Regions from separate parts of the Simplicispira piscis genome, predicted to be linked through region 4. Evidence: predicted binding sites of a transcription regulator. Region 4 holds the regulator's gene; each other region holds the start of a gene.
What was found. Region 4 encodes LexA, which represses DNA repair genes until DNA is damaged. Its sites were predicted from a motif close to ACTGTATNNNNATACAGT; they were not measured.
Positions count from the first base shown of each region.

Region 1: ACYVOC_RS11385 (LexA family protein) is a predicted target of LexA. The motif match lies at 3,690-3,707, and genes of this name have one in related genera.
Region 2: ACYVOC_RS05680 (LexA family protein) is a predicted target of LexA. The motif match lies at 2,295-2,312, and genes of this name have one in related genera.
Region 3: ACYVOC_RS06615 (DNA topoisomerase IV subunit B) is a predicted target of LexA. The motif match lies at 2,535-2,552, and genes of this name have one in related genera.

Region 1 covers NZ_BAAGQN010000015.1:353,830-359,512, reverse strand. The annotation lists gene ACYVOC_RS11405 (hypothetical protein) at 1-612, shown strand, start outside; gene ACYVOC_RS11400 (DNA adenine methylase) at 594-1,730, shown strand; gene ACYVOC_RS11395 (DNA/RNA non-specific endonuclease) at 2,007-2,789, opposite strand; gene ACYVOC_RS11390 (SOS response-associated peptidase) at 2,862-3,503, opposite strand; gene ACYVOC_RS11385 (LexA family protein) at 3,744-4,187, shown strand; gene ACYVOC_RS11380 (Y-family DNA polymerase) at 4,243-5,601, shown strand; gene ACYVOC_RS11375 (recombination directionality factor) at 5,623-5,683, opposite strand, start outside.
Region 2 covers NZ_BAAGQN010000007.1:501,683-507,365, forward strand. The annotation lists gene ACYVOC_RS05665 (hypothetical protein) at 183-464, opposite strand; gene ACYVOC_RS05670 (DNA/RNA non-specific endonuclease) at 605-1,399, opposite strand; gene ACYVOC_RS05675 (SOS response-associated peptidase) at 1,476-2,117, opposite strand; gene ACYVOC_RS05680 (LexA family protein) at 2,356-2,799, shown strand; gene ACYVOC_RS05685 (Y-family DNA polymerase) at 2,879-4,255, shown strand; gene ACYVOC_RS05690 (SDR family oxidoreductase) at 4,225-5,085, opposite strand; partial or broken gene ACYVOC_RS05695 (SDR family oxidoreductase) at 5,110-5,683, opposite strand, start outside.
Region 3 covers NZ_BAAGQN010000010.1:99,628-105,310, forward strand. The annotation lists gene dapA (4-hydroxy-tetrahydrodipicolinate synthase) at 1-249, opposite strand, end outside; gene ACYVOC_RS06600 (class I SAM-dependent methyltransferase) at 284-862, opposite strand; gene ACYVOC_RS06605 (hypothetical protein) at 1,070-1,228, opposite strand; gene ACYVOC_RS06610 (MFS transporter) at 1,231-2,448, opposite strand; gene ACYVOC_RS06615 (DNA topoisomerase IV subunit B) at 2,586-4,571, shown strand; gene parC (DNA topoisomerase IV subunit A) at 4,808-5,683, shown strand, end outside.
Region 4 covers NZ_BAAGQN010000028.1:38,995-44,677, forward strand. The annotation lists gene ACYVOC_RS17550 (DNA polymerase III subunit chi) at 1-146, shown strand, start outside; gene ACYVOC_RS17555 (hypothetical protein) at 593-778, shown strand; gene ACYVOC_RS17560 (branched-chain amino acid ABC transporter substrate-binding protein) at 909-2,039, shown strand; gene ACYVOC_RS17565 (D-2-hydroxyacid dehydrogenase family protein) at 2,112-3,119, opposite strand; gene ACYVOC_RS17570 (hypothetical protein) at 3,214-3,618, opposite strand; gene lexA (transcriptional repressor LexA) at 3,743-4,417, opposite strand; gene ACYVOC_RS17580 (asparaginase) at 4,500-5,468, shown strand; gene adk (adenylate kinase) at 5,557-5,683, opposite strand, start outside.

The DNA.
Region 1 (5,683 bases), on a different contig from region 4:
GCCCCGCTTCAGACGATGCAGGTCTCGGACTTCGAGTTTGTGCGCGATCTATGGGCGCTGGCCGAGCCCACCGGCTTTGGCCTGAGGTTCGAACAGGAGCTGGTCAGATATCTTGTCAACGCCGAGCTAAATGATGATGCCGTTGCGATCGACGAGGCTGCACGAGTTGCTTGGCGACAACGCCTCGTCGCCGACCTGGAGCGAACCACCGGCACGCCCCGCGCAACACTTGAAGCCTTCTTCCACGGCGGCGCATCTCCATCACCAGTTTTCCAGCTTGCGTTCGATACTGATGTGAAACCGGCGAACATGATTGCTCGCGCATTTTTTTTGCTCCGTTTGGCAACCCTGATGCCAAACAGCGCACTGGCTAGCCACCCAGCAACACCAGCTAAGGAGTGGCTCAAGGACTGGCTGGAGCATGCAGGACTTTTTGACCCCTCAGCCGGGACGCAGCCGGAAGAAAAATGGTTGGACTTCGAGCACCTGAGTCAGCTCGCTGTTCCACCAATGCCATTGCCTGCTCAGCTGCATTCGACGTCCTCGCGCAGCATGGATACCCACCTGCTATCGAGAGCTGACGCGCTACTTGCATGGAGCACCAGTCTTTGAAATACATGGGCTCCAAGCGAGCGATGCTTGGCAATGGTCTGGGCGAAGTGTTAGGAGGGATGGTAGGCAGGCACAAGCGATTTGTTGATCTCTTCGCCGGTTCTGCTTCAGTCGCCTGGCATGTAGCGGGACGCTATCCGATAGAAACTTGGGCGTTTGATCTCCAACGTTACAGCGCGGTGCTTGCTGCGGCCGTAGTTCAGCGAAACAGTCCGGCCGATCCCGTCAAACTCTGGAACGACTGGTCGCGCCGGGCTGCCCCGCGATTCAGTGCATTTGATGCCCCGACGTCCAGGGACATCAGCGAAGCTTTCGTCATGAAGGCTCGGAGCTGGTCGAACCAGTTTGACAAGACCAGCCTTGTCAACGCCTACGCAGGACACTACTACAGCCCGGTTCAAGCGGCTTGGATTCAGGCGCTGAGAGACACCGTTCCCACCAAGTCTCCAAATAGGGAAATCTGCCTTGCCGCGCTTGTGACGGCCGCCAGCAAATGCGCCGCGGCCCCTGGCCATACAGCACAGCCATTCCAGCCAACTGACACGGCGCTTAAGTACCTGCAGATAAGCTGGCAACGCAATTTGTGTGCTGACATACAGGCAGCGCTCGCTCAGGTTGCCCCACTTCACGCCCAGGTAGTCGGGGAAGCCCACGTCGGGGATGCCAACAAAGTTGCATCGCAACTGAGGCACGGCGATCTCGTTTTCATCGACCCACCATACTCTGCCGTTCAATACAGCCGCTTCTATCACGTGCTTGAAGCCATTGCTGTAGGCGTCACGAGTCCCGTCTTCGGCGTTGGCCGCTATCCACCGCTCAGCGAGAGGCCTAGTTCGCAGTACAGTCAAAAGACGACATCTCTAGCGGCGATCCAAGAGCTACTGACAACGCTGGCGGAACGTGACGTTTCCGCAATAGTCACTTTTCCAGATCACGAATGCTCAAATGGCATTGATGCCAGCATGATCAAGAGCGCCGCGTCCAAAATCTTCAAGGTCGAGACTCACCGTGTGTCCAGCGTGTTCAGCACGTTAGGCGGCCCGGCGTCTAAAACGCATGGACCACGGCTCGCGCGGCTGAGTGCTGATGAGATGATCCTGTGCATGGAACCAAAATGACCTGCCACCTGATCAAAGCGTTGGGGATAGCGCGCTGACTTGCTAGCATCCAATTAATCACCGGATCGTCGGCGCTGCACATCAAGTGACCGGTCTCGGTTGTACATCGGTCATACAAGCTGCTGCCTGTCGAATGTCTGGTGATGGTGCTCGCTGTTGTTCGGACCACCCACCGCGAAAGACTCTTTTCAGCCTGCAGCGGTAGGAGCGGGTTACCAGCTGGTAGCCCAACTTTCCACAGATGAGGCAATGGTTGACGCACCACGTACTGGTACTTCAAAACCCCAAGCTCGGCAAGAACTCCACCCCTGTCCGCTTCACCAGCTCCTGGTAGCTGATCGGTCGCCCGACACGCTCCCCCTCCCGGTTCTCCTGCCAGTGCGCCCAGGCCCGCTTGTCATGCTGGTCGTACACCAGCTTGAACAGATAGGTCGGCACCCTGACCCCGTTGTCTCCGATTCGTGGACTCTCCGGCGTGAACACCGGCCCGGTGATCACGAACACATCCCCCTTGGCTCTTCGCACATAGTGGCGCGTGTCCTGCTCAATCTTGGCCCAGGCACCCCCGTTGTGCTGGATGTCCTGCGGCACCATATTGGCCAGGCTGAAGCTCTGGGCCATGGCTGTCGGCGTGGGCATGTCCCCCGCAGGTGCCATGTGCCCTCTAGAGAAACCCGAGCGTTTGTAGTCTTCCAGTTCCGCTCGCTCGCCCCTGGGCAACCTGGCATCGGCGAAGAACTTGGTCGCGCGCCTCTCATCGGCATCCTCGATGCTGCGCCGGTTCAGGCGCTGCGCCACATAGACCGGGGTCTTGGTCTGGCCGCTGTGCAGGAGGGCAAAGGCTTCGTAGCAAAGCTCCCGTTGCTTGGGTCGGGGTGTTATGGCGGGTGGTTTGCCGTTGGCAAAAAACTGCGGGCACTGCGCAAAGCTCGTCGGGTGTCCTGCAGCGCTGTCGATGGCTTCCAGCGCAGACACACGGGCTTGGGACTCATTGGCAGTGGCCAGGGCAAGGATCGCGGTCACGCGCAGCAGGTGCGACCAGGGGGAGGACAGTTTCACTTCAAACGCTTGGTTCACTGCTGATGAGAATGTGCGGCGGGATTGCAGCACATGGATTCGTCGGCTGGGTTTCTACCCCACGCGCAAGCCCTCGGCCGGGAACGGCCGCAGGAACTCCATGCTGCGGCTCACGGGGGCCTGCAGCCAGTCGTCGAACTGCTCCGGCTCCAGGATCACGACCATGCGTTTCTCGTCGGCTGGCTTGTGGAACAGGTTCATCAGCGGATGCTGGTCGGCATTGATGGTCAGCATGGTGAAGCTATGCACGACCTCACCCCGGGGAGACTTCCACTGATCCCAGAGCCCCGCGATCCCCATGGGCTGGCCGTCAGCCCGGTTGATTCGGGTGGGGACGGCCTTGCCTGTGCGCCAGTCCGGTTCGTAGATGGCCATGGCCGGGATGATGCAGTGGCGTGTATGGCGCCAGGCGTCCCGGAAGCTCGGCTTGATGGCCACCGTCTCGGAACGGGCGTTGTAGGTGTGGCGCCCCAGCTTGAGGTCGCTGGCCCAGTGCGGCACCAGACCGTACTGCCCGATCAAGGCTTCATGGGGAGACACGGCCTCGTCGCCCACATCGGCATGCGGGTGCCTGCGGATGAAGCTGCCCTGGTAGCAGGGCCACATGTCCTCCTTGCCTTCCATGGCCGGAGGCTCGGCCTGGAAGACCTCTCGGTAGGCTTCAGGTCGCTGGAGGCCCTGGTAGTGGCTGCACATGGCCTGTTCTGTCCTTGTGTGGTGTGTTCTTGTCCCCAATCGCTGGGGTCAACGCTGTGGATAGTTCTCTGGATAAGCCCTGCTGGCCGCATCAATCCTGGCTTGCAGCACTGCGCTCAAGCATTAGGCAGAGCATAGCCAGAGCGCCATGCCCGGGAATTGCCCCGGATCGGCAGGCAGGAATATACTGTACTTAATAACAGTGTTTGTGCTCGCCACCTCTATTCGGCTCCCCGCCCCATGCTCTCGGTTCTCGACCCTCTTTGCTCGTCCCCTGAGCCCTATCGCCCCAGCCTCATCGCACAGGAGATCGATGCCTGTGTGCATGCGGGTTTTCCGTCACCGGCCGAGGATTTCCAGGCGGAACGGATTGATGTGCTTAAGCATATCGTCCGGCATCCCCAGGCCACCTACACCCTGCGAGTGCGAGGTGACTCCATGCGCGATGAAGGCGTCTTCGACGGGGATGTGATCCTGGTGGACCGGGCCATCAAGCCACGCCATGGCCTCATCGTCGTGGCCGTGGTCGATGGGGCCTTCACCTGCAAGAAGCTGTGGCTGCGCGCTGGCAAGCTCAAGCTCCAGGCCGCGAACCCCGCCTACGAAGACATCGTCCCCCAGGACGGGCAGACCATTGAGGTGTGGGGTGTCGTACTTGCCAGCGTCAAGCAGTTCAAGACTTGAAGCGGAGCACTGCCATGCGTACCGTTGAGTGCTGTGACCCCGGCAGAACAAGGCCATGTTTGCGCTAGTCGATGGCAACAACTTCTACGTCAGCTGCGAGCGGGTGTTCCGGCCAGACCTGGAGCTCCGACCGGTCATCGTTCTGAGCAACAACGATGGCTGCGCCATCGCACGCTCCAACGAAGCCAAGGCCCTGGGGGTGCGCATGGGACACCCCTGGCACGAGATTCGGCACCTGGAACACGAGGCGGGCCTGGTGGCCCTATCGGCCAACTTTGCGTTGTACGGGGACATGAGCGACCGTATGGCCAGCCTGGTGGCAGGGCTGGGCCACCGGCAGGAGGTGTACTCCATCGATGAGAGCTTTGTGGACCTCAGTGGCATCCGGGGCGACCTGACAGAGCGAGCCCATTCCATCCGTGCCCGGGTGCTGCAGTGGGCGGGCATACCTTGCGGGATCGGCATTGCACCGACCAAGACCCTGGCCAAGCTGGCCAACCATGTGGCCAAGACGGCCGAACGCAAACCAGGTTCCTACCCTGCAGAACTGGCCCAGGTCTGCAACCTGGCCCAGTTGCCCCCCACAGAGCGCGATGCGGTACTGCACGCCACCGATGTGGCCGAAGTCTGGGGCGTGGGGCGCAAGATCGCCGCACAGCTCAAGGGCGCAGGGATCGAGACCGTGCTGGACCTGGCACGCCTGGACCCGGCCACCGTGCGCAGGCGATGGTCCGTCGTGCTGGAGCGCACGGTGCGAGAACTGCAAGGCATGCCCTGCATTGGACTGGATGATCAACCGCCACCCAAGAGGGAAATTGCCTGTACGCGTTCCTTCGGGCAGCCCATCAGTGATCTCCCTGCGCTGGAACAGGCTGTGAGCACGTTTGCCAGCATGGCTGCGCAGAAGCTGCGCAGGCAGGGCAGCCACACCGCCCATGTGCTGGTGTTCATCCACACGAGCCCCTACCGCAAGGGGCCGCAGTACGCACGCTCGATCACCGTACCGCTGCAAAGCGCCACCAGTGACACCGTGCCGATTGCCAAGGCAGCGCTGATCGGCCTGCGCCGAATCTACCGGCCGGGTTATGCCTTCATCAAGGCGGGCGTCATGCTGCTGGACTTGCACAGCGCACGCCTCAAACAAGGAGAGCTTGAGCTGGAGCCCCTGGAGAGCCACGAAGGCTCTCGGGAGCGGCTTATGGGGGTGCTCGATGAACTCAACCAGCGCTATGGACGCGGGACTCTGAAGCTAGCCAGCGCCGGAGTGCAGACGCAGGGAGAGCGTGCTAGTTGGGCGATGCGGCAGGAACGCAGGTCACCGGCCTATACGACACGTTGGGAAGACATGCTGGAGGTGGGGGATGTGTCTATTGCGAATCCAAAAAAAATACTGTCCACCACACCGCCCATGTGAGGGTCGGTGTGGTGCACAGCATCAAGCAATGCTCTCCCCGACGGGTGACGAATGTCTACCAGCCTTCTGTCTGAGCTTGTCC
Region 2 (5,683 bases), on a different contig from region 4:
GTCAAGGTTTTCAGATGCATCAACGGGAGCCGCGTTGCTACTTGTCATGCGCTACACATTAGCTGGCGATTGGCGCGGATACCGGGAGCCATCTGCTTGTTCATCTTTTTTCACCGGCACGTCAGGCGTGTTTGCTTATGCGCAAGGTTTTTGTCACACGTAGATTGCGTCCGAGGGGCGGCTCATGTGAACAGGGTTATACGTTGCAACACACGTCCTTTTGGCATGTGCACTTCAGCATCGGACTGAATGGCGTGGATCTGTGCCATGGTGAGCGGCCCGTCATCCTGCGAATAGGCGGGCAGCTTCTCGTTTGCCAACCTGGCAAGAGCCAAGTGGACAACTTGCCTTTCGCTGAGCTTCAGTTCTCTGGCAAGCGAGCGCAACGTCGACCGCGTGATACCTGAAGGGGTATCCTGCGAATGAAATTCGAGCGAAAGCTGGTCAGTTGGTGGCTCGGTCATGCTGCTCCTTTGATCGACACTGTTCTGGCAGGTCGTGGGATCAATGCGATCCAGAACACTGCTTCTTTCGGAGCTGCTCTGGTTCGATCAGGCTGGTCGTCCAATTGTGGGCGGTCCTCACCAGATGTGCAAAACGTCCATCAATTCAGTTGTGAAATCGCCAGTTTTGGCAAGAACTCCACCCCTGTCCGCTTCACCAGCTCCTGGTAGCTGATAGGTCTGCTAACGCGCTCCCCTTCGCGGTTCTCCTGCCAATGCGCCCACGCCCGGTTGTCGTGCTGGTCGTACACCAGCTTGAACAGGTGGCTTGGGACCCTGACCCCGTTGTCCCCGATGCGGGGACTCTCTTGGGTGAACACCGGCCCGGTGATTACGAACACATCGCCCTTGGCCCGCCGGATATACCGGCGCGTGTCCTGCTCGATCTTGGCCCAGGCACCACCGTTGTGCTGGATGTCCTGCGGCACCATGTTGGCCAGGCTGAAGCTCTGGGCCATGGCTGTCGGCGTCGGCATGTCTCCCGCCGGAGCCATGTGCCCTCGGCTGTAGCCTGAGCGCTTGTAGTCCTCCAGTTCGGCGCGCTCGCCTCTGGGAAGGCGTGCATCGGCAAAGAACTTGGTCGCTCGCTTCTCGTCGGCGTCCTCGATGATTCTGCTGTTAAGGCGCTGCGCCACATAAACCGGCGTCTTGGTCTCTCCACTGTGCAGGACGGCAAAGGCTTCGTAGCACAGCTCGCGCAACTTGGGGCGTGCCGGTATGACGGGTGGCTTGCCGTCGGCAAAGAACTGCGGGCATTGCGCAAAGCGGGTCGGATGACCTGATGCACTGTCCAGGGCTTCAAAGACGGAAAGGCGGGCTTGGGCTGTACTGGCGACGGTCAGTGCAAGGATGGCGGTCAGGCGCAGCATGCGCGACCACGGCGCGGTCTGTTTCATTTCAAACGGTTGGTTCATTGCTGGGTCAATGCATGGGGACGGAGTGCCCCATGCTGGCGGAAAGGCTGCTCGGGTTCTATCCCACCCTCAGGCCCTCGGCAGGGAAGGGCTGCAGGAATTCCATGCTGCGGCTCGCGGGTGCCTGCAGCCAGTCCTCGAACTGCTCCGGCTCCAGAATCACCACCATACGTTTTTCGTCGGTGGGCTTGTGGAACAGGTTCATCAGCGGATGCTGGTCGGCATTGATGGTCAGCATGGTGAAGCTGTATACGGTCTCACCACCAGGCGATTTCCACTGGTCCCAGAGCCCGGCGATTCCCATGGGCTGGTCATCGGCGCGGCTGATGCGGGTGGGAATGGCTTTGCCGGAGCGCCAGTCTGGCTCGTAGATGGCCATGGCCGGGATGATGCAGTGACGGGCGCGGCGCCACGCATCCCTAAAACTCGGTTTGATGGCCACCGTCTCGGACCGTGCGTTGTACGTGTGGCGGCCCAGCTTGAGGGCGTCAGCCCAGTGCGGCACCAGTCCGTACTGCCCGATCAAGGCTTCATGGGGCGGCACAGCCTCATCGCCTACATCCGCATGCGGGTGCCTGCGGATAAAGCTGCCCTGGTAGCAGGGCCACATGTCTTCCTTGCCTTCCATGGCAGGGGGCTCGGCCTTGAAGACCTCCTGGTACGCCTCGGGTCGCTTGATGCCCTGGTAGTGGCTGCACATGCCTTGAATCCTGTTGTTGTTGGCTGCCTTGTTGTCCCCAATCCATGGGGTCAATGCTGTGGATAGTTCCTGGGATAACCCGCTCATCCTGCGCCAGTGCTGGCCTGCAGCACGGCGCTTAAAAGATGGGCAGACCGCCGCAGTCGGGAATGGCTTGGGAACCGCAGCAGGGAATATACTGGATATAACAACAGTATTTATCTCCCTGGCTTCCTCAGCTGTTCGTGCTCCCCCATCCATGCCCCCGGCTCTCCATTCTTCCTGCTCCGCTCCTGTGCCCTATATCCCCGGTCTGACGGCTCTGGAGATCGATACGTGTGTGCGTGCAGGGTTTCCGTCACCCGCAGAGGATTTTCAGGCGGAGCGGATTGATGTGCTCAAACAGATCATTCTGCATCCCCAGGCCACCTACACCTTGCGGGTGCGGGGGGACTCGATGCGAGACGAAGGCATCTTCGACGGCGACGTGATCCTGGTGGATCGGGCCATCAAGCCGCGCCATGGACATATCGTGGTGGCGGTGGTCGATGGAGCCTTCACCTGCAAGAAGCTGTGGCTGCGCGGCGGCAAGCTCAAGCTGCAGGCTGCCAACCCAGCCTACGAAGACATCGTCCCGCAGGAAGGTCAGACCATCGAGGTCTGGGGCGTCGTGCTCGCCAGTGTCAAGCGGTTCAATACCTGAACCAGGTGGCGCTCGGTTCTATGACACGGCTCGACCTGCATCCCGAGCATTCGCTCTGAAGCACAGGCTGGAGGTCACTGTGTACGCGCTGGTGGACGGCAACAATTTCTACGTCAGCTGTGAACGGGTGTTCCGGCCAGACCTGCAACATCGGCCGGTGATCGTTCTGAGCAACAACGACGGCTGCGCCATTGCCCGATCGAACGAGGCCAAGGCCCTGGGGGTGCGCATGGGACACCCCTGGCATGAGATCCGGCATCTGGAGAAAGAAGCAGGTCTTGTGGCCCTCTCGGCCAACTTTGCGCTGTATGGCGACATGTCTGACCGCATGGCCAGCCTGGTGGCTGCGCTGGGTCACCGCCATGAGGTGTATTCGATTGATGAGAGCTTCGTGGACCTCAGCGGCATCCGGGGCGACATGACTGAACGAGCCCACGCCATTCGTGCGCGGGTGCTGCAGTGGGTGGGCATTCCCTGCGGCATCGGCATTGCGCCGACCAAGACCCTCGCCAAGCTGGCCAACTATGTGGCCAAGACGGCTGAGCGCAAACCCGGCTCCTACCGAGCAGAACTGGCCCAGGTCTGCAACCTCGCGCAATTGCCCCGTGAAGAACTGGATGCGGTGCTGGATGCGACCGATGTGGGTGAAGTCTGGGGCGTGGGGCGCAAGATCGCAGCCCAGCTCAAGGAAGCAGGCATCGAGACCGTGCTGGACCTTGCACGATTGGATCCGGCCACGGTGCGTAGGCGCTGGTCTGTGGTGCTGGAACGCACGGTGCGAGAACTTCAGGGCATGCCCTGCATAGGACTGGACGATCAACCGCCACCCAAGAAGGAGATCGCCTGCACCCGGTCGTTTGGGCAACCCGTCAGTGCGCTCCCGGACCTGGAGCAGGCGGTCAGCACGTTTGCCAGCATGGCAGCGCAGAAGCTGCGCAGGCAGGCCAGCCACACGGCCCATGTGCTGGTGTTCATTCACACCAGCCCGTACCGCAAAGGTCCGCAGTACGCCCGGTCCATCACCGTACCGCTGCTGCGGGCCACCAGCGACACCGTGCCCGTCGTCCATGCTGCATTGACCGGGCTGCGCCGGATCTACCGCCCGGGCTACGCCTTCATCAAGGCGGGCGTCATGCTGCTGGACTTGCACAGCGCAAAGCTACAGCAGGGAGAACTCGATCTGGAACCGCTGGAAGCGCAAGACAGCACTCGGGAGCGGCTGATGGGGGTGCTGGATGAACTCAACCAGCGCTATGGGCGTGGGACGGTGAAGCTGGCCAGCGCCGGGATTCAGGCGACGGGAGAGCGTGCCAGATGGGCCATGCGGCAGGAGCGCAGGTCACCTGCTTACACGACATGTTGGGAGGATATGTTGGAGGTGGGGGATGTCTTTGTCTCTTCGCCTGCGATGATCTGCAATGCTACTCAGCAACAGACGAAGATGGCGATTGCATGAAGGTGGGGTTTCGGTTGGTAAAGGCGCCTTTGCAGCGAATTCGGTCGTACCGATGACGTGTGTATGCAAAGGGCCTTGATGATTGGCCTGCGCAGCGGCGGCAACAACGCGAAGACAGCCACCAGCACATGAGTAAGGTAGTGGATTTTCCAGTGGCGCTTCCTGCCATGCGCCGCCTTCCACACCACCTCAGCCACCTGCTCCGGCTGCACGTTGACGCCCGTCGAGCGCACACTGCACGCCTGCGTCGATGCAGCCGTGACCATGGGTGTATTGACATAGGGCGCCATGATGTCACTCACGGTGATGCCATCGCGCTCCAGTTCAAGGTCAAGCGCCTCTGTCAGCGCATGCACAGCATGCTTGCTTGCCGAATAAACCGCTAACTCGGGCATGCCATAGATCGCCGAGGTTGAGCACATGGTCAAGATGTGCGCGTCAGGCGTGGTGCGTAGCGCAGGCAAAGCACAGTGGATGCCATTGAGCACGCCCTTGACGTTGATGTCCAGCGTCAGGTACTGCTGCATCAGAGGAATATCCTCGTTGCGCCCCATCCGCAAGATGCCTGCGTTATTGAAAAGCACATCAAGCCGTCCTCCAGTGCTTGAGGTGAACATCTCGATGACAGCGCGGTATCTCTTGGCGTCAGTCACGTCCAGCCACGGCGTGCGACATTTGTCCGCGCCGATCTCTCGTTCCAGCCGGTCCAGCCCCTCTGTATCAATATCGGCCAATCCCACAAACCAGCCGCGCGAGGCGAACAGCAGCGCCGTGTGGCGACCAATGCCGGATGCGGCACCGGTGATGAAGATGGATTTACGTCGCGTCATAGTGGTACCGACGTGGGCATGGCTTCAGCGCGCCGTGTAACCGCCGTCAATGACCAGTTCAGAGCCAGTCATGTAGCACGACTCATCCGACGCCATGAACACCAGCGCCGGAGCGATCTCTTCAGCCAATGCGAGGCGACCAAGCGGTATGCGGTTGACGATGTCTGCCTGCAGCGCCTGAGCCATGTCGGCCGGCATGAAAGCCAGCGCACCAGAGACCATTGGCGTGGCGATGTAGCCGGGATGGAGCGAGTTCACGCGGATGTTGTAACCGTGCGCAGCGCAATGCAGCGCTGCAGATTTGGTCAGCAGACGCACTCCACCTTTGCTGGCGTTGTAGGCAACCAGATTGGGATCGCCAATGATGCCCTCGATCGAGGACACATTGATGACTAATCCGCCTCGCTCCTTCATAGCGGCAATGGCCTTCTGTGTACCCAGGAAAACACCGTCGAGGTTGATCTCCAGCACGGCACGCCAGTCCGCAAGGCTTGCTTGTTCAATACTTCCTAGCCGCCCCACTCCAGCATTGTTGACCAGCACATCCAGCGCGCCGGTCGCGACGATCACCCGATACCAGTCGGCTTACTGTGTGACA
Region 3 (5,683 bases), on a different contig from region 4:
GCACCCGGCCATGACCGGTACGCGGCCCGCCGCCTGTTCGACGCTGACGCGGATGATCTCGCAGTGCTCTTGGACGTCCACCGTGGGCGATTCGCCCGTGGTACCCACCACGCCGATGCAGTCGGTGCCTTCTGCAATATGCCAGTCGATCAGTTTGCGCAGGGCAGGGTAGTCCACGCTGCCGTCCTCGTGCATGGGGGTGACGAGGGCGACGATGCTGCCGGTAAGGGGGACGGTGGAAGAGGTCATGTCCGCAGTGGTAAACGGTAAAAGAGCATTCTAACTAGGAGTGCGCGCGCAGCGGATGGCATGCCGGTGAAACGCCGCTCGGTGGCATACGCACGGCGGCAATACGTTGCACGAAGCGTGCGGGGGTGTCGAGAAATCCGTTTTCGTAGGCCACCACCTGCAGACTGGCGCAGGCCGTGAGCAGTTCCCCGGGTTGCAGCAAAAAGTCTGCCCGCGCGGGGCGGCCCACGGTTTCGTTGCCGCAGGCAAAGGTTTCGTACAGCAGCACCCCGCCCGGGGCCAGGCTCTGCACCAGCATGGGCAGCAGCGGGCGCCAGAGGTAGTTGGTGACCACGACCGCGCCGAACAGGCGCCCGGGCAGCGGCCAGGGGCCGCTTTCAAGGTCGGCGGCAATCGCCTCCCCCACGGCGGCTGCCGCGTCAATGGCTTGCGGGTTGCAGTCAATGCCTGTCACCGGATGGCCCAGGGCCTGGAACCAGCGCAGGTGGCGGCCCTGGCCGCACGCCACATCGAGCATGGGCGCCTGCGGCGGCACCAGGTGTGACCAGCGCCGCACCCATTCAGAAGCGTTGTCCAGCGCAACGGGTGGGGAATAGGTTGCTTTCATATTCATAGCTGGTTGCGCTTGCTGCATAAGTGCTAGGAGTCTGTCGGGCTTGGAGCGTCGAAAGCGAGAATCGGCCCCAGCGAGGACAGTTTTTGCCGGATTTGCAGCCCCATAGCTCGGCTATGGGGTAAAAAGACGGTGAAAAATGGACCGCTGCGGTCGATTCGCAGCCGACGATTGCCAAGTCCGACAGCCTCCTAGAGGCCAATTTGTCTAAAAACAGGCCCACACCTGGTCGGCGAGCATCACCATGAATTCCGGCTGGCTATAGAGCGCAAACACCGCCAGCAGTGCCACCACGGCCAGCGCCCAGGCCATCCAGCGGCGGTGCTTGCGCTGTGCAGATGTAGGGGTGTTGGGGGTGATCGACATGGTCAGGCCGGTTGTGGTGCGCCGCGCTCAAGGGGCTGTTCGCGAATCGGCAGGTTCACCAGCCCGGCCAATAGCCCCAAGCCAATGGCGATCTGCCAGACGATGTCGTAGCTGCCCGTGCGGTCGTACAGATAACCCCCCAGCCACACGCCCATGAAGCTGCCGATCTGGTGGCTGAAGAACACCAGCCCGCCCAGCATGGAGAGGTGCTGCACACCAAAAATCTGCGCAATCGTGGCGTTGGTCGGCGGCACCGTGGACAACCACAGTGCACCCATGATCGCAGAGAACACATACACCGACGTGGGCGACAGCGGCACCCACAGGAAAATGGTGATGACCACGGCGCGGGAAAAATAGATGAAGGCCAGGATATGGCGGCGCGGCATGCGCTGGCCGAGCGTGCCCGCGATATAGGTGCCAAACACGTTGAACAGCCCGATCAGCGCCAGTGAAAAACTGGCCACCTGGGGGGACAGGCCGTGGTCCTTGAGGTAGCTGGGCATGTGCACGCCAATGAACACCACCTGGAAGCCGCAGACAAAATAGCCCGCTGTCAGCAGCAAAAAGCTGGGGTTGCGCACCGCTTCGGTCAGCGCCTCGCCAATACTTTGCTGGCGATGTGCAGGTGCCGCGCCCTGAAAGCCCGGTTCCCGCAGCCCATAGGCCAGCGGCGCGATCAGTAAAACCATCAACGCGAGCGCCAGCAGCGCCGTTTGCCAGCCCAGGTTGGCAATCAGAAGGCCCTCCACAGGCACCATGAGGAACTGGCCGAACGATCCCGCCGCCGCCGCCACGCCCATGGCCCACGAGCGCTTCTCGGGGGCAATCTGCCGCCCCAGCACGCCATAAATCACGGCATAGGTGGTGCCCGCCTGTGCCGCGCCAATCAGCACGCCCGTGGTCAGGGCAAACAGCGTCTGGGTGGGCGAGAGGGCCATGCCCGCCAGGCCCAAGGCATACAGTACGGCACCGCCCACGAGCACGCGAAAGGCGCCAAAACGGTCGGCCACCATGCCGACAAAGATGCCGATCAACCCCCAGGACAGGTTCTGGATGGCGATGGCCAGTGCAAAAGACTGGCGTGTCCAGCCCATCTCCTGCGTGATGGGCTGCAGCCATAGACCAAAGCCGTGGCGAATGCCCATGGACAGCGTGACAATGGCTGCGCCGCACGCCAGCACCTGGAACATGGACAATTTTTGGGAATTCGTATGCATACGCATAAATGTAGCGATTTTGTCCAAAATGCGCCGGAACACGGGTGACCGGTACGCGGCAAAAACCATGGGCTGCAGATCTTTCGCCTGTGTATTCATCCAGCTGTTTGCGCAGCAGCACACTACAATCCGCCCCCATGGCAGCCAAACCCTCTCCCGTTTCCTCCAATAGCGAATACTCCGAAGGCTCGATCCGCGTGCTCAAGGGCCTGGAGCCCGTCAAGCAGCGGCCGGGCATGTACACCCGCACCGACAACCCCTTGCACGTCATCCAGGAAGTGCTGGACAACGCCGCCGACGAAGCGCTGGCCGGCTACGGCAAGAAGATCAAGGTCACCTTGCACGCCGATGGCTCGGTGAGCGTCGAAGACGATGGCCGAGGCATCCCGTTTGGCCTGCACCCGGAAGAAAACGCGCCGGTGATCGAGCTGGTCTTCACGCGCCTGCACGCGGGCGGCAAGTTCGACAAAGGCAAGGGCGGCGCCTACAGCTTCTCGGGCGGCCTGCATGGTGTGGGTGTGAGCGTGACCAACGCGCTCTCCACCCGGCTCGAAGCGACGAGCTACCGCGAAGGCCAGGTCGCGCGCCTCGTGTTCTCGGCCGGTGATGTGATCGAGCCGCTGACCACGCAGCCCAAGGGCGAAGGCGACCGCAAGCAGGGCACCACGGTGCGTGCCTGGCCCGACGCCAAATATTTTGAGTCCAGCCACCTGCCCATGAACGAGCTCACGCACTTGCTGCGCAGCAAGGCGGTGCTGATGCCGGGCGTGAGCGTTTCGCTGGTCAACGAAAAAACCCGTGACACCCAGACCTGGCAATACAAGGGCGGCCTGCGCGACTATCTGCAGCAGACCCTGAACGGCGAACCGGTGATCCCGCTGTTCGAGGGCGAAGGTTTTGCCGATGGCGGGCACGAGAGTTTTGCCGAAGGCGAGGGCGCGGCCTGGTGCGTGGCGTTCACCGAAGACGGCCAGCCGGTGCGCGAGAGCTATGTCAACCTCATCCCCACCAGCGCGGGCGGCACGCACGAGAGCGGCCTGCGTGATGGTCTGTTCACCGCCGTCAAAAGCTTCATCGAGCTGCACAGCCTGTTGCCCAAGGGCGTCAAGCTGCTGCCCGAAGACGTGTTCGCCCGCGCCAGCTACGTGCTCTCGGCCAAGGTGCTGGACCCGCAGTTCCAGGGCCAGATCAAGGAGCGGTTGAACTCGCGCGACGCGGTGCGGCTGGTGTCGAGCTTTGTGCGCCCGGCGCTCGAGCTGTGGCTGAACCAGCATGTCGAATATGGCAAGAAACTCGCCGAACTGGCCATCAAGGCCGCGCAAACGCGGCAGAAGGCCGGCCAGAAGGTCGAAAAGCGCAAAGGCTCTGGCGTGGCCGTGTTGCCCGGCAAGCTGACCGATTGCGAAAGCCGCGACCTCGCGCACAACGAAGTGTTTCTGGTTGAGGGCGACTCGGCGGGCGGCAGCGCCAAGATGGGGCGCGACAAGGAAAGCCAGGCCATCCTGCCGCTGCGCGGCAAGGTGCTTAACACCTGGGAGGTCGAGCGCGACCGGCTGTTTGCCAACAACGAAATCCACGACATTTCGGTCGCCATTGGCGTGGACCCGCACGGCCCCAACGACACGCCCGACCTGTCGGGCCTGCGCTACGGCAAGGTCTGCATCCTGTCAGACGCCGATGTGGACGGCTCGCACATCCAGGTGCTGCTGCTCACGCTGTTTTTCCGGCACTTTCCTAAACTCATCGAAACCGGCCACATCTACGTGGCACGCCCGCCGCTGTTTCGTGTGGACGTGCCCGCGCGCGGCAAAAAACCGGCGGCCAAGCAGTACGCGCTGGACGACGGCGAGCTGCAAGCCATCCTCGACAAGGCCGAAAAAGACGGCGTGGCGCGCGACAAGTGCCAGATCAGCCGCTTCAAAGGCTTGGGTGAAATGAACGCCGAGCAGCTGTGGGACACCACGCTCAACCCCGACACCCGTCGCCTGCTGCCGGTGCAGCTGGGCAGCATGGACTTTGCCGCCACCGAAGGCCTCATCACCAAGCTCATGGGCAAGGGCGAGGCGGGGTCGCGGCGCGAGTTGATGGAGCTGCACGGTGACAGCGTCGAGATCGATGTTTAAGGCAATGCTGAACAAGTCCCTCACGCGCCGCGCATCCGTGCCTCGGGCGGTCTGCTGCGTTGCAAATCCTCGCCATAGCGATGGCTATGACGGCGGTTTGCGCCTTGCATCCCATCCCGAAGCACGGCGCGCGCCATCGCAGTGATTTATTTAGTATCGCCAAAATTCAAGCAAAATTGGCCTCTAGCGCTTATACATCAAGCGCTAGTAGCTATGAAAAAGATAGTGATTGACCTATGAGTGAGCAACCCGGCCTTGCCTTTTCCGCGTCCGAGACCCCCGACGAACCGGGCCTGGGCAGCTACGCCCAACGTGCCTACCTCGAATACGCGCTCTCTGTCGTCAAGGGCCGCGCGCTGCCCGACGTGTGCGACGGCCTCAAGCCCGTGCAGCGGCGCATTCTGTATGCGATGGACCGCATGGGCCTGTCGTACAGCGGCCCCACGCGCAGCAGCGCGCCCAAACCGGTCAAAAGTGCCCGCGTGGTGGGCGATGTGCTGGGGCGTTTTCACCCGCACGGCGACCAGTCGGCGTACGACGCGCTGGTGCGCATGGCGCAGGATTTTTCCCAGCGCTACCCGCTGATCGACGGCCAGGGCAACTTTGGCAGCCGTGACGGCGATGGCGCTGCCGCCATGCGCTACACCGAGGCACGGCTGTCGCGCATCACCAGCCTGCTGCTCGATGAAATCGACGAGGGCACGGTCGATTTCATGCCCAACTACGACGGCAGCACGGAGGAACCGCGCCAGCTGCCCGCGCGCCTGCCGTTTGCCTTGCTGAACGGCGCCAGCGGCATTGCCGTGGGTCTGGCCACCGAAATCCCCAGCCACAACCTGCGCGAGATTGCCGACGCCTGCGTGGCGCTGATCAAGACGCCAACGCTGAGCCAGGACGAGTTGCTGGCGCTGGTGCCCGGTCCCGATTACCCGGGGGGCGGCCAGATCATCAGCAGTGCGGGCGACATCGCCGACGCCTACCGCACGGGCCGTGGCAGCCTCAAGGTGCGCGCCCGCTGGAAGATCGAAGACATGGCGCGTGGCCAGTGGCAACTGGTCGTGAACGAGTTGCCGCCGGGTGTGAGCACGCAGCGGGTGCTCGAAGAAATCGAA
Region 4 (5,683 bases):
TGGCGTTTGAACGGTATAGCAAGCTGGTTGAGGTGGTCAGCGCCCATGATGAATCAGACCGCGCGCATGCGCGCATGCGCTGGCGCCACTATACCCAGCAGGGCTATGGCCTGGTCCGCCATGATCTGGTGCAGAAAGCTGATTGATGTCGACCCTTCCACCCAGAACGCCGCCTCGGTTCGTGCCCACCTTGACCGAGGTCGTGCAACCCGGACCGATCGACACAAAGCCGGAATCTGCGGCTGTGCGCCCTGCGCAGACAGTCGGTGCATTGGCAAGTTCTGTTCGTCCATCCGTTCCGCCCGGCATTCCTGCCGCCGCGGTGGCGCTTCAGAAATCAGGCGTTTTGCCCGCTGTGCCACTGCCTCCACCGGCTGCAGCCGTTCGTGCTACCCCTGCAGTAGTACCGCCGCCCGCACCGCACTATGCTGCCTCACCAGTGCCGCCTCCACAGGATATTGCTGGTTCCGTACCTGCAAGGGAGCTCCAAAAAACGTCTCCTGTCGTGCAAGAAGCAGGGGGCGGGTCTGCGACAGCCCGGCCGGCTCGTGTGTTGGCGGATGGGTTTGAAGAGATGATGGTGCACCGCGTCATGCAACGTGTCGATGTGATGCTGGAGCAGCGTCTGCGCGACGCGATTGCCTTGGTGGTGCAGGAGCAGACGCGCTCCGTACTGCCGCGTCTGCGTGAAGAAATCGAGTCGGTCGTGCGCCACTCTGTTTACGAGGCGGTAGCCGACGAACTGGCCAGCGGATCACCAACCACTGCGCTGCGTTGACAGGGTTTTCGATGATTAATTCTTCTGCATTTCATCGTGTTCCCTAATGCCTTGTGGCGTAAATTGCGGTATGTTCCCCTGCGTTGAGAAACAAGAATAATCTCAGCGTTTATCTTTACTGGAGATTCCTATGCAATTGAAGTTGAAACTGACCGTAGTTGCTGCTATCGCGGCTGTCACCGGATTGGCCTCTGCACAAGAACAGGTGGTCAAGATCGGTCACGTGGCACCGGTTTCCGGCGCCCAAGCCCACTACGGCAAGGACAACGAAAACGGCGCGCGCATGGCTATTGAAGACATCAATGCCAAGGGCGTCACGATCGGTGGCAAGAAGATCAAGTTTGAACTGCAGGCCGAAGACGACGCAGCTGACCCCAAGCAGGGCACCGCTGCTGCGCAGAAGCTGTGCGACTCCAAGGTCGTTGGCGTGGTGGGCCACCTGAACTCGGGTACTACCATTCCTGCATCCAAGGTCTATAACGATTGCGGTATTCCCATGGTCACGGGCGCTGCAACCAACCCCACCCTGACGAAGCCTGGCTACAAGACCACGTTCCGCATCATCTCCAATGACAACGCCCTGGGCGCTGGACTGGCAGCTTATGCCCATGACGTGCTCAAGCTGAAGACGGTTGCCATCGTCGATGACCGTACCGCTTACGGCCAAGGCGTGGCCAATGTGTTCAAGAAAGTGGCTGCTGAATTGGGCATGAAGGTTGTCGATGAGCAATTCACCACCGACAAGGCCACCGACTTCATGGCGATTCTGACGGCCATCAAGGCCAAGAATCCCGATGGCATCTTCTTCGGCGGCATGGACCCCCAGGCTGGCCCTATGCTGCGCCAGATGGAGCAGTTGGGCATGGCCAACACGAAGTATTTCGGTGGTGACGGTGTGTGCACTTCAGAAATCGCCAAGTTGGCTGCAGGCGCTAAAACCCTGACCAACGTGATTTGCGCTGAAGGTGGCGCGTCGCTGGCCAAGATGCCTGGCGGTGTAGAGTGGAAGAAGCGCTACGATGCCAAGTACCCAGGTCAGTTCCAGGTTTACAGCCCCTACACCTACGATGCCACCACGCTGCTGGTTGACGCTATGAAACGCGCCGACTCTGTGGATCCCAAGGTTTACACGCCTGAACTTGCGAAGTCCAATTTCAAGGGCGTGACCGCCAATATTGCCTTTGAATCCAATGGCGAAATGAAGAACCCTGCCATCACGCTGTACAAGTATGTTGACGGCAAGAAGACTGCATTGAACTGATCCGTGGTCAGGTTTGCGCTGGTTTAGGCCAGTGCACGCAAAAAAGGCTTCCTTTGGGAAGCCTTTTTTATTTCAGCGCCTGACCTGTAGTGCGCCAGGGTTCACGATATTTGTGGGTGTACCTTTAATGAAATTCACCACGTTATCGAAAGCTGCACCGAAATACAGCTCATAGCTCTCCTGCTCGACATACCCAATATGCGGTGTGCAGATGCAGTTCTCCAGGCGCAGCAAGGCATGGCCTTGCAAAATAGGCTCGCTCTCGAAAACATCGACCGCAGCCATACCGGGGCGCCCACGGTTGAGTGCGGCGATCAGGGCATCGGGTTCGATGAGTTCTGCGCGCGACGTATTGACCAGCAGAGACGTGGGCTTCATACACGAGAGGGTTTCCAGCGTAACGACTCCCCGGGTTTCATCGGTCAGGCGCAAGTGCAATGAAATCACGTCGCATTGCGCAAAAAATTCGTGACAGGTGGAAGCGACCTGGTACCCATCCGTCAGGGCCTGGACGCGCGATGCATCGCTTCCCCAGATGCGCACATTCATACCAAAGGCCTTGCCGTAACTGGCGACGAGCTGGCCGATGCGGCCATATCCCCAGATGCCCAAAGTTTTGCCGCGCAATACGTTGCCAACACCGAAATTGGGTGGCATTCCTGCCGCCTTCAGGCCCGATTGCTGCCAGGCTCCATGTTTGAGGTTGGCTATGTACTGGGGAAGCCGCCGCATGGCCGCCATGGTGAGTGCCCAGGTCAGTTCAGCAGGCGCCACCGGGGAACCCACACCCTCGGCCACGGCAATGCCGCGTTCGGTGCAGGCGCCCACATCGATATGGCTGCCGACCTTGCCAGTCTGAGCGATCAGTTTCAGACGGGGGAGTTTCTCGATCAACTGTCGTGAAATATGCGTGCGCTCACGCACCAGCACGATCACGTCGGCATCTTTCAAGCGCACCGACAGCTGTCCCAAGCCTTTGACGGTGTTGGTATAGACCTTGGCGGAATAAGCGTCCAAGCGTGTGGCGCAGTGGAGCTTGCGCACGGCATCCTGGTAATCATCGAGGATCACGATATTCATCCCGCCATTGTGCCTTGGCTCCATGGCGGTTCGCCGGCAACAACACGTAAGGCTGCTCCGAGGTCAAAGCATGCGGAGCAGGAATGGGCAGGCGTTAGTGCTGGTTCTCGCTGGCGGCCAGTCGGTCAAGTTCAGCGCATACATCGGCCATACGCCCGGAAATTGCCATGCGCCCGCAGGCGCTGGTGTGGCTGCGCAGCACGCGCAAGGGCGCATGGGCGTCGCTGGTGCGGGGCAGGGGCCGCAGAGGGCGTGCTGAGGGTTTGTGGACTTTGCGCGCTGCGATGGTGCTGTGGCGCAAAGACTCATTCAGACCCTGATGTTGCAGTCTGACGGGGCTTGTGGAGGTGTGCAAAGGCAGCAGTGGGTGCAGCGGTTGCTGCGCATTACTGAGCGTGAGGTTTTGCAGGCCTGGCGTGTTGCGCCGGGTACTCCACCAGCGGTGCAAGGCCGTCAAAGGATGGGTGAGGGTGGCCGCAGCCAGCAGGGCAATTCCCATGTGAAAACTCCAGAGGTCAGAGGTTGAACACAGGCAGGATTGCAAAAAATGCACCGCCAGCAGGGCTGGCAGGCATGAATGGAGGCCTGCCAAACGCCCGCCACCTGCGGCGGTGCGTACGCTGCTACATGAGCATGGTGTTGCGGATCAGGCCGACAGCGAGCCCTTCGATGGCAAAAGGCTCGCCGGGTTCGACGACGATGACTGGGTAATCGGGATTCTCTGGCAGCAATTCGATGGCGTGGGCCGTACGCCGCAGGCGCTTGACCGTGACATCGTCGCCCAAGCGGGCCACGACGATCTGGCCGTTGCGCGCCTCATGTGCAATTTTCACGGCCAGCAAGTCCCCATCCATGATGCCAATGTCGCGCATCGACATGCCGCGTACTTTGAGCAGGTAGTCAGGCTTGTGCTGGAACAGGCTGTCTTCAACACAATAGGTCTGTTCCACATGTTCCTGCGCGAGAATGGGCGAGCCAGCGGCTACCCGACCTACCAGGGGCAGCATGAGTTGTGACAGGCCGGGAATAGGCAGGCTGTATTGTGTGCCGCGAGCGGCATTGATGGAGCGCACCGTCTCGCCGCACAAGCGAATGCCGCGCGAAGTGCCGCTGACCAGTTCGATCACACCCTTGCGCGCCAAGGCCTGGAGGTGTTCTTCAGCGGCGTTGGCCGATTTGAAACCCAGTTCGGTGGCGATTTCGGCGCGTGTGGGGGGGGCGCCGGTGCGTGAAATGGCAGTTTGGATCAGATCCAGAATCTGCTGCTGGCGGGCCGTGAGCTTGGGGACGTTGAGCATGGCAGGTTCCACAAAGGACGAGAAAAAGGATTGAAACTGTTTTTTAATCCAGTAGCTGTATTTTTAACCAGTTTTTCAGGGGATGCAAGTGAGCGCAGGAAAAATCGTTGTTTTGGGCACAGGCGGAACCATCGCAGGCAAAGCGTCTGTAGCGGGTGACAACATTGGGTATGTGGCGGGACAGGTGGATGTGCAGGAACTGCTGGAGGCTGTGCCCGGACTGGTGCAGGCGGCCCAGGGGCCGCTGCAGGTGGAGCAGGTCGCGCAGATCGATAGCAAGGACATGGAGTTTTCGGTCTGGGCTGACCTTGCGATCCGGTGCCGCCGCTATCTGGCCGACGAAACGGTGCGCGCCATCGTGATCACCCACGGTACGGATACCCTGGAAGAGACGGCTTGGTTTCTGCACTCGGTGCTGGATGCCGCCAAGCCGGTGGTGCTGACCTGTGCTATGCGCCCTGCCACCGCTATGGCTCCGGACGGGCCGCAAAACCTGCTGGATGCCATGGCCTTGGCCACGGCGCCGGGAGCCTGCGGCGTACTGGCCGTGTGCGCTGGGGTGGTACATGGTGCGCGACAGGTGCGAAAGGTCCATCCCTACCGGGTGGATGCGTTTGGTTCCGACGAAACAGGCCCTCTGGGCTGGATCGAGGAAGGGCATGTGCGATGGGCACAAAATAGGCCTATAGCGCTTATGGGATGGGCGCAATCAGCTCTTGAAAAGATAGCTAACGGTGCGCCTTGGCCGCGTGTAGAGATCGTCATGAATTACGCTGGCGCCCGTGGTGCCACGGTGGACGCTCTGGTGGGCGACGGCGTGCAGGGCTTGGTAGTCGCCGCCACTGGAAATGGCAGCCTGCACCATAACTTGCAGGCCGCTCTGGAACATGCGCAGACCGCAGGCGTAGCCGTGCGTGTGACAACGCGCTGTACCGAGGGTCAGGTGCTGCCGCGTGCCGGGGCTTCTTTGCCACTGGGCCATGGGCTCAGCCCGGTAAAGGCCCGCGTATCACTGATGCTGGAACTGCTCGGCGGCGGCGTTCCGGCCTGATTGCCGATGGGTTGAAGCCCAGAAACGCCAACGCCCCGCATGCGGGGCGTTGTGCTGGGGCTCGCGTGCGGGCCTACAGGAATGGCGCTCAGCCTGCCAGTGCGGCCATTGCGCGGGCGGTGATTTCTTCCACGCTGCCGGTACCGCTGATGGCGCGGTATTGGGGGGCGTTGGCGGGGTCCTGGGTCGCCCAGCCTGAGTAGTAATCGACGAGA